Regions from separate parts of the Bacillus halotolerans genome, predicted to be linked through region 2. Evidence: predicted binding sites of a transcription regulator. Region 2 holds the regulator's gene; the other holds the start of a gene.
The links. The regulator CtsR, encoded in region 2, represses protease genes until heat stress. The targets are predictions, from matches to a motif close to ATGGTCAATAAAGGTCAAACA.
Positions count from the first base shown of each region.

Region 1 (7,194 bases), 790 kb from region 2:
CACCTCTTGCGGAAGTGTATCCTCCTGCCATATCTCATAGCGGCAATGCTCACTGATCATGTTTTCAATCTCTTCAGGAATCGGTTTGGTGATAAATACAAATGGTTTCAACAAGGCTCCCCCTTTATGGCTGTTGTCTATTTTATTATATCGGAAAGAAATAGAAGTTAGAAATATTGCTGCGTTTGTTAAAATTTCTGGTTCTTTTGAACTTAAAATGATCGTGATGAATGAAAAAATAGCAGCCTCTGCTTAAATAAGTTTTTTAATTATCTGAATTCGCCTATATTTTTTGTCAGACAAATCACCAAAATACCAGCAGAACCTGGATTATAGGATTCAATAAATATAAATTTTATTATCTTTGAAAGATATAAATTTTTGAGTTTTTATTTTACAGTCCAATTAGATCGTCTTTTGTTGAAAGCCTTTTCGCGGCCTGTTCCTATGCTATAATTCCTTACTGTAAGCTGGGTAAGAAGGCTTGCAAAATCATATGGATGGGAGATGAATTAGAATGGTTTCTTTAACATCAATTTTGGAACACAATCAGCAGTTTGTCAGAGAGAAGAAGTACGAACCCTACAAAACGACAAAATTCCCTTCAAAAAAGCTCGTTATTGTTACCTGTATGGATACAAGACTCACAGAACTTCTTCCGCAAGCAATGGGGCTTAAAAACGGCGACGCTAAGATTGTAAAAAACGCGGGAGCCATCGTTTCTCACCCATTTGGAAGTGTCATGCGCAGCATATTGGTCGCCATTTATGAATTGCAGGCTGAAGAGGTTTGCATAATCGGCCACCATGAATGCGGGATGTCAGGCCTGAATGCTACCTCGATTCTAGAAAAAGCAAAGGAACGCGGGGTAGAAGCAAGCTGCCTGAGTTTGCTTGATAGCGCCGGATTAGATTTGAAAACCTGGCTGACCGGTTTTCACAGTGTGGAAGAAAGCGTTTCCCACAGTGTCAATCTGATCAAGAATCATCCGCTGCTGCCAAAAAAGCTGCCGGTTCACGGGCTTGTGATACACCCGGAGACAGGCAAACTTGACGTCGTGATTAACGGTTATGAAACTGAGTTCATAAAGACTAATTCATAAGGGAGGTTTTAACAAAATATGCGATTCTCTGGGAGATTCAAGGGATACAATTTGCAGAAATTTCAGAAAGACCTCATTGCAGGTATCGTAGTAGGAGTCGTGGCAATTCCTTTAGGTATGGCGTTTGCCATTGCCTCGGGAGTCGAGCCTGAATACGGGCTGTATACTGTTGTCGTGGCGGGGATCTGTATTTCTTTGTTCGGGGGATCTAAATATCAAATTGGCGGTCCGACTGGCGCGTTTGTCCCGATTTTATTCGGTATTGTGATGCAGTACGGGCTGGAAAATCTGCTGATAGCGGGGTTTATGGCAGGCGTCATGCTGGTGCTGTTCGGATTGTTTAAGCTCGGCAAAATTATGAAGTATGTGCCGAAGCCAGTTATCGTCGGGTTTACGGCTGGAATCGCCGTGTTAATCTTCACTGAACAAATCGCTAATTTTCTCGGTTTGAAAAACGTAGAAAAACATGAGAACTTTCATCACAACATGTTTGAAATTGCACAGAAGCTCGGCACCTTTAACGGATATGCCATTTTGACAGCAGTCATCGGACTTGTCATTTTGCTTGTATCCGCCAAAGTGATGCCAAAAGTACCCGGAGCTTTATTGGCTCTTCTCATTTCTACGCTTGTTGCGGTTGTGTTTTTCCCTGACCGCATGGCAACGATTGGCTCAACCTATGGAGATATTCCTCGCCATTTGCCTGAATTTCAGTTTCCGGAGCTGACAATAGATAAAATGGTCATGCTGTTTCCGGCAGCGCTTGTCATCGCGCTTCTTGGCGGCCTCGAGTCAATATTATCCGCGATGGTTGCCGATAATATGAAAGGGTCAAAGCACGACAGCAACAAAGAGCTTGTCGGCCAGGGGATTGCGAATATGGCCGCGCCGCTGTTTGGCGGAATCCCGGCTACCGGAGCGATTGCGCGGACGGCAACCAATATTAAAAACGGAGCGGTTTCGCCTGTCTCAGGTGTCGTTCACGGCGTCGTGGTTCTTCTTGTACTGCTTGTATTCGCGCCTTATGCTTCCCACGTTCCGCTTGCAAGTATGGCGCCGATATTGATGGTTGTCGCATGGAATATGAGTGAGCGGAAGGAAGTCGCAAACATGCTGAGATTGAAAAACGCCGATTCCTTCATTTTAGCCGCTACCTTTGCCCTGACGGTTCTGTTTGATTTAATCGTCGGTGTGGCGACCGGATTGCTACTCGCATTTGTGTTCTTCATCAGAAGAATGAGTGAAGCGACCCGTATTCACAATCAGGAGTCTCATCCAGCTCTTGCGAAAGCGGCTAAGAGGGAGCAGGGGACAGATCCTTCTGTCAGCATGTACTCCATAGAAGGACCGCTGTTTTTCGGATCGATTGATTCGCTTGAATCGTCATTGTTAGAGCATGTACAGAAAAAGCCGAAGACCCTGATTTTACTCATGAATAAAGTGCATTACATGGATACGTCCGCAGAAGCGGTGCTTGTGAACATCATGAACAGAATTAAGCGCCACAACGGAAAGCTGATGATCGTAGGGCTGCAGTCTCAGCCTAAAGAGCTCCTGCATAAAACAGGCCTCTTTCACAAAATAGGAAAGCAGCATTTCTTTGATCATCATGATGAAATCACAGGATGAAAAAACGGCCGACTAACGGCCGTTTTTTTTTATGCATGCTCAAATCGCTTTGTCAGTTTTTCTTGGTGGGTTTTCATCACGTCTTCTAAAGAAACGCCGTACATATCAGCAAGGATGGCGATATTTCCGATGACGTCTCCCATTTCTTCAATCAATTCTTGTTTTTGCTCAGCTCGTGTCGATTCTTTCTCATCCGGCCGGTCTCTGCCGATTTCATATGCTCTGACAGCCCGTGCCAGCTCTCCGGCTTCCTCCATTAAAAACCCCACTCGAATAAACGGTCCGTATTCCGTCCAGCCCCTTTTTTCGTAAAACTCTTTCATCCATTTTTCAGCATCAGCCAGCTGCAACATCATCACTCCTGCATTCTTTATGTATTTCATATTGATATTATCACATGAAGGTGGGACAATATATAGTGTGTTTTTTGAATGTTAACACGATATATAGATGCGGAGATGACGAGATGAAAACAATTTGTGTATTTGCGGGCTCAAACCCGGGGGGAAATGAAGCGTATAAAAGAAAAGCGACAGAGCTTGGCATGTATATGGCAGAGCAGGGAATCGGCCTGGTATACGGGGGCTCTCGTGTAGGGTTGATGGGCGCGATTGCCGATACGTTAATGGAAAACGGCGGCACTGCAATTGGCGTGATGCCAAGCGGCCTGTTCAGCGGAGAGGTTGTCCATCAAAATCTGACAGAGCTGATTGAAGTCAACGGCATGCACGAACGGAAGGCAAAAATGAGCGAACTGGCTGACGGCTATATCGCCATGCCGGGCGGTTTCGGTACATATGAAGAATTATTTGAAGTGCTTTGCTGGGCGCAGATCGGCATTCATCAAAAGCCGATCGGACTTTACAATGTGAACGGGTATTTTGAGCCGATGATGAAAATGGTCAAATACAGCATTCAGGAAGGATTTTCTAACGACTCTCATCTTAAACTGATCCACAGCTCTTCACGGCCCGATGAGTTAGTTGAGCAAATGAAGAACTACTCATATCCGATTTTAGAGAAAAAGTGGACAGAAATTTAAAAAAGAGCCCTCCGAAAGGAAGGCTCTTCTCGTTTTACTTTTGCTCTTCTGTGTTGCGAGTCAGAATTTTGTCAATCAGGCCGTATTCAAGCGCTTCTTCAGCAGACTTGAAGTTATCGCGGTCTGTGTCGCGTTCGATCACTTCAAGCGGCTGGCCAGTACGTTCAGCAAGCACTTTGTTTAATTTGTCGCGAAGCAAGAGAATGCGTTTCGCGGCAATTTCAATTTCCGTTGCCTGACCTTGCGCACCGCCAAGAGGTTGGTGAATCATAACTTCACTGTTTGGAAGCGCATAGCGTTTGCCTTTTTCTCCGGCAGCAAGCAAGAACGCGCCCATTGACGCAGCCATACCGATACAAATTGTAGATACCTTCGGCTTAATAAACTGCATGGTATCATAGATCGCCATACCAGCCGTGATAGAGCCGCCCGGGCTGTTGATGTAAATGGAAATATCTTTTTCAGGGTCTTCCGCTTCTAAGAATAAAAGCTGTGACACGATGGAGTTCGCAACGTTGTCATCAATCGCAGATCCAAGCATGATGATACGATCCTTTAATAGACGAGAATAAATGTCATACGCTCTTTCCCCGCGGTTCGTTTGTTCAATGACTGTAGGTATTAAATTCATAATGCTCCTCCTTCACCTTTTAGGTAAGTATGTAGTTACATGATACATTTTTGGTCAATAAAGGTCAAACAAAAAGCTGGCTTGACATGCAAACTCTTCTCTTTTTCCCATTTTCCCCAAAAATACAACGGTTCAAACCATCGTATGTGAGCTTCGGAAAGAAGATGATGTGTCTTCTTAAAAAAACAGCCCTTTAAAATAGAGGGTTGTTATTTCGGCTGAAATGCGGTATAATGAGTTATGCTGACGTTATCATCACGAAGTGAAAATATGTCAATATGCGCTCGTAGCTCAGTTGGATAGAGCGGTGGTTTCCGGTACCACGTCTGCCGGGGGTTCGAATCCCTCCGAGCGCGTCCAATAGAACAACAGGAAAGACAAGGGTTTGGCATTTTGCCGCTCTTGTCTTTTTTGTTTCCAGAAAACTTCTCGTGAGTACATAATTTTTCCTCCTGCTGGGCATCGTAGGTGATGAACAGTATTGAATTTGTTAAGGAGGAAGACAATGGGTATTTTAAGCGGAAACCCGCAGGAAGAACCGATGCATTACGGTGAGGTATTCAGTTTGTGGAGTTATGTGATGGCGGGAAATAAAATGATCGGCAATTACCAGATGTTATTGCATCATGTTGGTGATGGCGATTTAAAGAAGCTGCTTCGTGAGTCCATCGAGAAATGCCAAGATGAAATCAAACAGGTCAGCAATATCCTGAAAGAAAATGGCGTGGGGCTTCCGCCCGCTTCTCCTGAGCCGCCGGATGCAGATCTTAACGACATTCCGCCGGGCGCGCGGTTTCTCGATCCGGATGTGGCCGCATCCGCAGCGGCGCAAAATGCAGCCGGTCTTGTGACATGCAGCAAAATTATGGGGCAGTCGATTCGCGAAGACATCGCCATGATGTTTGGGCAATTTCATATGACCAAGGCGGCAACAGGGGCAAAATACTTAAGGCTGCTGAAAAACAAAGGCTGGCTCATCCCGCCGCCGCTTCATCTTCATAAACATCAAGATGATGAGTAAAAGATAAAAGGCATATACAGCTTTCTGTATATGCCTTTTATGATCTAAGACGTAAGACGCAGGCCGATGACGCCGGCAAGTATCAGGCAAAGAGAAATCAGCTGAGAAAGCTGAAACCGTTCCTTAAACCAAATCAGGCTGACTGCTGTTACGCCTATGCTGCCTATACCGGTCCAGACGGCATAAGCAACACCGGAAGGCAGGACTTGCATGGCCTGTGATAGACAGTAAAAAGATAAAGCAAATCCGGCAGTCATCACAATAATCGGCCATTTTTTCTTTGTGCCGTCTATATATTTCATGGCGATGGCAGCTATAATTTCTTCTATACCCGCAATGAATAATAAAAACCACGCCATTATTTTTCACCTCTCGGCTGAGTTTTATTTTCTTTTGTGAAAAGCTTCATTCCTAAAATACCGGCTAGCAGCAGCATCAAAAAGAAGATTTGCGCTGCTGAGAAGGATTCGCCTAAGAAGATCCCGGTCGTGTAGGTTCCGACCGTTCCAATTCCGACAAATACGGTATACGCCGCGGCCATAGGAATTTTTCGATAAGAGCGGATTAACAGTATAAAGCTTATCGCTATTAATAGAAAAACGATAATCCAATCAAAAAGCGAATCCGCATGTTTGAGGGAGGAGGCCCAAACCACTTCTAGAAGCCCTGCTATCAAAACAAGTACCCAATACAACAGTAACACCTCTTTTTGTGAATGAACGTCAGTCATTTTTAGGCATTAAAAAATGAGCGGTGTCACCCAGTCATTTTTTAAGCTTTACCTAAGCTCCGTTTTAAGAATGTGAAAATTTCTTTTTTAGATACTTCAAGGTTTTCATCTTGTTCAAACCCGATATAAAACCGTTCTGCTGTGTTCTCAACCAAATTGATGATGGTTCTTGCCGTCCACTTTGCATTGATGCCTTCGATCACATCTTGGCTGTCGATCGCCTTGTTGATGATGTTCTCAAGCCAGGAATAATAAGGCTGATAAATGGTCTCCCATTTTTCCATGGAATGGTCGATGGCAAGCCCCGAATAGCAGAGGACAATAATATCTTTATGGCGCTCTGTGATGTGAAACGTCTCATCAATTAAGGTTTGTAAGACGGTCCAAAAATCTTCCTCGCCATTCAGTTTTCCTTTGATTTGCTCTAGCGTATGAGTGAGAAGGTTTTCCGCAATGGCCGGAATCAGAGCATTTTTGGATGAAAAATATAAATAAAACGTTCCTTGGGCAGTGCCGGCTTTTTTTACGATCTCTGAGATGGAGGCTTTATCGAGTCCCTTTTCCGAAATGACTTCAATCGCCGCCTGCAGAATCTTTTCATATTTTCCTGATGTTTGTTTTGGCACGAGGATCACCTCCTGTAATGACTGACTATCATTCATTTTATCTCGAGTGATGGCGTTTGTAAAGCGAAAAAAGAAGCAAGAGAAACTCCTGCTTCTTATTTATCATAATCAATCGCGGCTTTCGGGAGCCCGGTATACTTTGCCCAATAGTAAATCGCAAGCGAGCCGATGGCAACCAATATGAGATCGACGGGATTGCTGATAATGCCTAAGCCATGCCCGAAAGAGCCGATATAGGAAAAAATCAGCATCATGACATAAAATCCGACGAGCCACCAGGCTGATTTCAGCTGCTGGGCCAGGCTGACGTCTTCTTTAGGCGCGTATTTGCTGAAGCAGAGATAGATCAAAAACATGACGAGCTGTGAGCCGAGAAGCCAGGAAACGGTTGTCCATCCTGACCAGTACACAAT
Region 1 covers NZ_CP029364.1:2,690,600-2,697,793, forward strand. The annotation lists gene DIC78_RS13725 (2-hydroxyacid dehydrogenase) at 1-114, opposite strand, end outside; gene DIC78_RS13730 (beta-class carbonic anhydrase) at 518-1,102, shown strand; gene DIC78_RS13735 (SulP family inorganic anion transporter) at 1,121-2,731, shown strand; gene DIC78_RS13740 (MazG nucleotide pyrophosphohydrolase domain-containing protein) at 2,761-3,081, opposite strand; gene DIC78_RS13745 (LOG family protein) at 3,198-3,773, shown strand; gene clpP (ATP-dependent Clp endopeptidase proteolytic subunit ClpP) at 3,808-4,404, opposite strand; tRNA gene DIC78_RS13755 (tRNA-Arg) at 4,685-4,760, shown strand; gene DIC78_RS13760 (DUF3231 family protein) at 4,910-5,425, shown strand; gene DIC78_RS13765 (DMT family transporter) at 5,470-5,784, opposite strand; gene DIC78_RS13770 (DMT family transporter) at 5,784-6,119, opposite strand; gene DIC78_RS13775 (TetR/AcrR family transcriptional regulator) at 6,197-6,781, opposite strand; gene aspP (aspartate/proton symporter AspP) at 6,877-7,194, opposite strand, start outside.
Region 1: clpP (ATP-dependent Clp endopeptidase proteolytic subunit ClpP) is a predicted target of CtsR. The motif match lies at 4,455-4,475, and genes of this name have one in related genera.

Region 2 (7,194 bases):
ATAGTAGCGAAGTTCCTGATTCCACACTGCCAAGAAAAGCCTCTAGCGAGGTGAGAGGTGCCCGTACCGCAAACCGACACAGGTAGGCGAGGAGAGAATCCTAAGGTGATCGAGAGAACTCTCGTTAAGGAACTCGGCAAAATGACCCCGTAACTTCGGGAGAAGGGGTGCTCTGTTAGGGTGCAAGCCCGAGAGAGCCGCAGTGAATAGGCCCAGGCGACTGTTTAGCAAAAACACAGGTCTCTGCGAAGCCGTAAGGCGAAGTATAGGGGCTGACGCCTGCCCGGTGCTGGAAGGTTAAGAGGAGCGCTTAGCGTAAGCGAAGGTGCGAATTGAAGCCCCAGTAAACGGCGGCCGTAACTATAACGGTCCTAAGGTAGCGAAATTCCTTGTCGGGTAAGTTCCGACCCGCACGAAAGGCGCAACGATCTGGGCACTGTCTCAACGAGAGACTCGGTGAAATTATAGTACCTGTGAAGATGCAGGTTACCCGCGACAGGACGGAAAGACCCCGTGGAGCTTTACTGCAGCCTGATATTGAATGTTGGTACAGCTTGTACAGGATAGGTAGGAGCCTTGGAAACCGGAGCGCCAGCTTCGGTGGAGGCATCGGTGGGATACTACCCTGGCTGTATTGACCTTCTAACCCGCCGCCCTTATCGGGCGGGGAGACAGTGTCAGGTGGGCAGTTTGACTGGGGCGGTCGCCTCCTAAAAGGTAACGGAGGCGCCCAAAGGTTCCCTCAGAATGGTTGGAAATCATTCGCAGAGTGTAAAGGCACAAGGGAGCTTGACTGCGAGACCTACAAGTCGAGCAGGGACGAAAGTCGGGCTTAGTGATCCGGTGGTTCCGCATGGAAGGGCCATCGCTCAACGGATAAAAGCTACCCCGGGGATAACAGGCTTATCTCCCCCAAGAGTCCACATCGACGGGGAGGTTTGGCACCTCGATGTCGGCTCATCGCATCCTGGGGCTGTAGTCGGTCCCAAGGGTTGGGCTGTTCGCCCATTAAAGCGGTACGCGAGCTGGGTTCAGAACGTCGTGAGACAGTTCGGTCCCTATCCGTCGCGGGCGCAGGAAATTTGAGAGGAGCTGTCCTTAGTACGAGAGGACCGGGATGGACGCACCGCTGGTGTACCAGTTGTTCTGCCAAGGGCATCGCTGGGTAGCTATGTGCGGACGGGATAAGTGCTGAAAGCATCTAAGCATGAAGCCCCCCTCAAGATGAGATTTCCCATTCCGCAAGGAAGTAAGATCCCTGAAAGATGATCAGGTTGATAGGTCTGAGGTGGAAGTGTGGCGACACATGGAGCTGACAGATACTAATCGATCGAGGACTTAACCTAATTTCTAATGATGTCACACCTGTTATCTAGTTTTGAGAGAACACTCTCAATTGTTTGGTGGCGATAGCGAAGAGGTCACACCCGTTCCCATGCCGAACACGGAAGTTAAGCTCTTCAGCGCCGATGGTAGTCGGGGGTTTCCCCCTGTGAGAGTAGGACGCCGCCAAGCAATTAACAAAAGGGCAGCTCATATGAGCTGCCCTTTTTTGCATTCTGCTTATTGGTATCATAAAATTTCATTTAGTTATATAATATAATAACTTCACAGAGAAATTTTAAGTGAATAATCAGGTTTTATGGATTTAGAAAATGGAAATACTTAAGATAGAGCGAGAAAGTTGAAAATTCTCGAAAAACACCTTATAGTAAGATTAAAGTCAAATATAGTCAAAGTCAATAAAGGAGGGGGTTGAGTGGGACATAATATTTCTGACATCATTGAACAGTACTTGAAACAAGTGTTAGATCAAAATGGCAAGGAAATTCTAGAAATTAAACGTAGTGAAATTGCAGATAAATTTCAATGTGTTCCTTCCCAAATAAATTATGTCATCAACACCAGATTTACAAGCGAGAGAGGATATATTGTTGAGAGCAAACGCGGGGGCGGCGGTTACATCAGAATCATTAAAATTAAAATGAATAATGAAGTTGTCCTAATCAATAATATTATTTCTCAAATTAATACCCATTTGTCTCAAGCAGCCTCTGATGACATTATTTTAAGGCTATTAGAAGACAAGGTGATCTCTGAAAGAGAAGCAAAAATGATGGTCAGCGTGATGGATCGCTCAGTACTGTACATTGATTTGCCTGAACGTGATGAATTAAGAGCGAGAATGATGAAAGCTATGCTGACCGCTTTAAAATTAAAATAAGCGGGTGAAAAGATTGATTTGTCAAGAGTGCAATGAGAGACCAGCCACTTTTCACTTTACAAAGGTTGTTAACGGAGAGAAAAAAGAGGTTCACATCTGCGAACAATGTGCAAAAGAACATAGCGATTCATATGGTATAAGTGCAAGTCATGGTTTCTCTATTCATAATTTACTATCAGGTTTACTGAACATGGATTCTTCATTTCAGAATGCTGGAACTCAAATGTTCAGCCATTCCGAGCAAATATCTGCTTGTCCGAAGTGCGGAATGACATTTCAGCAATTTAGAAAAACCGGCCGATTTGGCTGTGCCGAATGTTATAAAACATTTCATAGCAACATTACACCGATCTTACGCAAAGTTCACAGCGGAAACACTGTGCATGGCGGGAAAATACCGAAACGTATAGGCGGCAACCTGCATGTCAGACGACAGATCGAAATGCTGAAAAAAGAATTAGAAGCTTTAATACAACAAGAAGAATTTGAAAATGCAGCCCATGTGAGAGATCAAATTCGTTCATTAGAACAGTCACTCAAAAGTACAGATAGTGAGGAGGAACAGGGGTAATGTCGCTAAAGCATTTTATTCAGGACGCATTAAGCAGTTGGATGAAGCAGAAAGGCCCTGAAAGTGACATTGTACTCAGCAGCCGCATACGTTTAGCTAGGAACTTTGAAAATATTCGGTTCCCTACGCGATATTCCAATGAAGAAGCCTCATCCATCTTACAACAGTTTGAAGAACAGTTTTCAGAACAAGAAATTCCCGGTGTCGGCAAATTCCTTTTGATCAGAATGAACGACGCACAGCCTTTAGAAAAACGGGTGCTTGTTGAAAAGCATCTCATCAGCCCTAATTTGACAGAGTCTCCTTTTGGCGGCTGTTTGCTTTCTGAAAATGAGGAAGTAAGCGTCATGTTGAATGAGGAGGACCACATAAGAATTCAGTGTCTTTTCCCAGGATTTCAGCTTCCGCAAGCAATGAAAGCCGCAAACCAAGTTGATGACTGGATTGAGGAAAAGGTTGATTATGCATTTAGTGAGCAAAGGGGTTACTTAACCAGCTGTCCTACAAATGTAGGTACGGGCTTAAGGGCTTCAGTCATGATGCATCTTCCGGCACTGGTTTTAACTAGGCAAATAAATCGAATTATACCGGCTATTAATCAATTAGGCTTAGTTGTTAGAGGAATTTATGGGGAAGGCAGCGAAGCAGTAGGAAATATCTTTCAAATTTCAAATCAAATCACGCTTGGAAAGTCGGAGCAGGATATTGTCGATGACCTTAACAGCGTAGCTGCCCAACTGATTGAACAGGAACGATCTGCCCGAGAAGCGCTTTACCAAACCTCTAAGATTGAGCTTGAGGATCGTGTGTATCGATCCTATGGAGTCTTGTCCAATTGCCGAATGATAGAATCGAAAGAAACTGCAAAGTGTCTTTCAGATGTTCGGTTGGGTATAGACCTAGGCATTATAAAAGGACTTTCAAGCAATATACTTAATGAACTGATGATTTTAACACAGCCGGGATTTTTACAGCAGTACTCGGGAGGCGCTTTGCGTCCGAACGAAAGAGATATACGAAGAGCGGCTCTTATCAGAGAACGGCTTCACTTAGAAATGAATGGGAATAGACAGGAGGATGAATCGATATGATGTTTGGAAGATTTACAGAACGAGCTCAAAAGGTACTGGCGCTTGCACAGGAAGAAGCACTTCGTTTAGGTCATAATAATATCGGCACTGAGCATATTTTATTAGGACTGGTGCGAGAAGGAGAGGGTATCGCTGCTAAAGCACTTCAAGCGCTTGGACTTGGTTCAGATAAAATCCAAAAAGAAGTTGAGAGCTTAATTGGGCGCGGACAGGAAATGTCTCAAACGATTCATTATACTCCGAGAGCTAAAAAAGTCATTGAGCTATCAATGGATGAGGCCAGAAAACTCGGCCATTCTTATGTGGGAACAGAGCATATTCTTCTTGGACTTATTCGCGAAGGTGAAGGTGTGGCTGCGAGAGTGCTTAACAATCTCGGAGTCAGCTTAAATAAAGCAAGACAGCAAGTGCTTCAGCTTCTTGGAAGTAATGAAACAGGTTCATCAGCGGCTGGAACAAACAGCAATGCGAATACGCCTACACTAGATAGCCTGGCAAGAGATTTAACAGCGATTGCGAAGGAAGACAGCCTTGATCCGGTTATCGGCAGAAGCAAAGAAATTCAGCGTGTCATTGAAGTGCTGAGCCGCAGAACGAAAAACAATCCTGTTCTGATTGGGGAACCGGGCGTAGGGAAAACAGCTATCGCAGAAGGTCTTGCACAGCAAATTATCAATAATGAAGTTCCCGAAATTTTACGGGATAAACGCGTTATGACATTAGACATGGGAACAGTGGTTGCCGGTACAAAATATCGCGGTGAATTTGAGGATCGTTTGAAGAAAGTTATGGATGAAATCCGTCAGGCAGGAAACATCATTCTATTCATTGATGAGCTCCATACACTAATCGGAGCGGGCGGAGCAGAAGGTGCCATTGATGCATCCAACATTTTGAAACCTTCACTTGCTCGCGGAGAACTTCAGTGCATTGGTGCGACAACTCTTGATGAGTACCGTAAATATATTGAAAAAGATGCAGCTCTGGAACGCCGTTTTCAGCCAATCCAGGTTGATCAGCCGTCTGTAGACGAAAGCATTCAAATCCTAAAAGGCTTGCGTGACCGATATGAAGCCCACCACCGCGTTTCTATCACTGACGAAGCCATTGAGGCTGCGGTTAAGCTTTCTGACCGATATATCTCTGACCGTTTCCTTCCGGATAAAGCTATTGACTTGATCGATGAAGCGGGTTCAAAGGTCAGATTGCGTTCCTTTACAACGCCTCCTAATTTAAAAGAGCTTGAACAGAAACTTGATGAAGTTCGTAAAGAGAAGGATGCTGCGGTGCAAAGCCAAGAGTTTGAAAAAGCGGCTTCCTTACGTGATACGGAACAGCGTTTGCGTGAACAAGTGGAAGATACGAAAAAATCATGGAAAGAGAAGCAGGGACAGGAAAACTCAGAGGTTTCTGTGGATGATATTGCGATGGTTGTATCCAGCTGGACTGGGGTGCCTGTATCAAAAATCGCTCAAACTGAAACTGATAAGCTTCTTAATATGGAGAGCATTCTTCATTCCCGTGTCATCGGCCAAGATGAAGCTGTTGTAGCCGTTGCTAAAGCGGTCAGACGTGCAAGAGCAGGGCTAAAAGACCCTAAACGCCCAATCGGCTCATTCATTTTCTTAGGCCCTACAGGTGTAGGTAAAACGGAGCTTGCACGGGCACTTGCTGAGTCTATCTTCGGTGATGAAGAAGCCATGATCAGAATTGATATGTCTGAATACATGGAAAAACACTCGACTTCTAGACTTGTAGGTTCACCTCCAGGGTATGTGGGATACGATGAGGGCGGCCAATTAACAGAGAAGGTAAGAAGAAAACCATACTCTGTTGTGCTTCTTGATGAGATTGAGAAAGCGCACCCTGACGTCTTCAATATCCTCCTTCAAGTACTTGAGGACGGACGATTGACGGATTCTAAAGGCCGTACAGTTGATTTCCGCAACACGATTCTGATCATGACGTCAAACGTCGGAGCAAGTGAGCTGAAACGCAACAAATATGTCGGCTTCAACGTTCAGGATGAGACGCAAAATCATAAAGACATGAAGGATAAAGTGATGGGTGAGCTGAAACGTGCGTTCAGACCGGAATTCATCAACCGTATTGATGAAATTATCGTCTTCCATTCACTCGAGAAAAAACATCTGGCTGAAATCGTGTCATTGATGTCTGATCAATTAACGAAACGTCTTAAAGAACAGGACCTTTCTATTGAATTGACGGAAGCTGCGAAAGCAAAAGTCGCGGAAGAGGGCGTAGATCTTGAATACGGTGCCCGCCCGCTCAGAAGAGCCATTCAAAAACATGTGGAGGACCGATTATCTGAAGAGCTGCTCAGAGGTAACATTCATAAAGGACACCATATCGTTCTTGATGTAGAAGATGGCGAATTTGTCGTAAAAACGACAGCTAAAACGAATTAATATAGAAGACGAAAATGAGGCATACAGCATGTAAGTGTATGCCTCAATTTCGTATCAAGAAATAGAACAAGGGAGAGGTCTTACACTATTTATGGCTAAAACAAAATCCAAATTCATCTGCCAATCCTGCGGCTACGAGTCTCCAAAATGGATGGGGAAATGTCCGGGCTGCGGTGCTTGGAATACAATGGTGGAAGAAATGATTAAAAAAGCACCGGCCAATCGGAGAGCAGCTTTTTCTCATTCTGTTCAAACCGTACAGAAACCTTCCCCCATAACATCAATCGAAACATCAGAAGAACCCCGGGTTAAAACACAGCTCGGCGAGTTTAACAGAGTGCTCGGCGGCGGTGTGGTGAAGGGCTCACTTGTTTTAATTGGCGGGGACCCCGGCATCGGAAAATCGACCTTATTACTGCAAGTATCCGCTCAGTTATCTGGTTCAACACGTCATGTTCTGTACATTTCAGGAGAAGAATCGGTAAAACAAACGAAATTAAGAGCAGACCGTCTGGGCATAAATAATCCCTCACTGCATGTTTTATCCGAAACCGATATGGAGTATATTTCGTCTGCTATAGAAGAGATGAATCCAGCGTTTGTGGTTGTTGACTCTATTCAAACGGTCTATCAAAGCGATATTACATCGGCTCCCGGCAGTGTGTCACAGGTAAGAGAATGTACAGCCGAGCTGATGAAAATTGCAAAGACAAAAGGTATTCCGATATTTATTGTAGGTCACGTAACAAAAGAAGGATCCATCGCGGGGCCGAGACTTCTGGAGCATATGGTTGACACTGTTTTATACTTTGAAGGAGAGCGTCACCATACTTTCCGAATCTTACGGGCTGTAAAAAACCGCTTTGGTTCTACAAACGA
Region 2 covers NZ_CP029364.1:1,902,844-1,910,037, reverse strand. The annotation lists rRNA gene DIC78_RS09670 (23S ribosomal RNA) at 1-1,346, shown strand, start outside; rRNA gene rrf (5S ribosomal RNA) at 1,400-1,515, shown strand; gene ctsR (transcriptional regulator CtsR) at 1,760-2,224, shown strand; gene DIC78_RS09655 (protein-arginine kinase activator protein McsA) at 2,238-2,795, shown strand; gene DIC78_RS09650 (protein-arginine kinase McsB) at 2,795-3,886, shown strand; gene clpC (ATP-dependent protease ATP-binding subunit ClpC) at 3,883-6,315, shown strand; gene radA (DNA repair protein RadA) at 6,407-7,194, shown strand, end outside.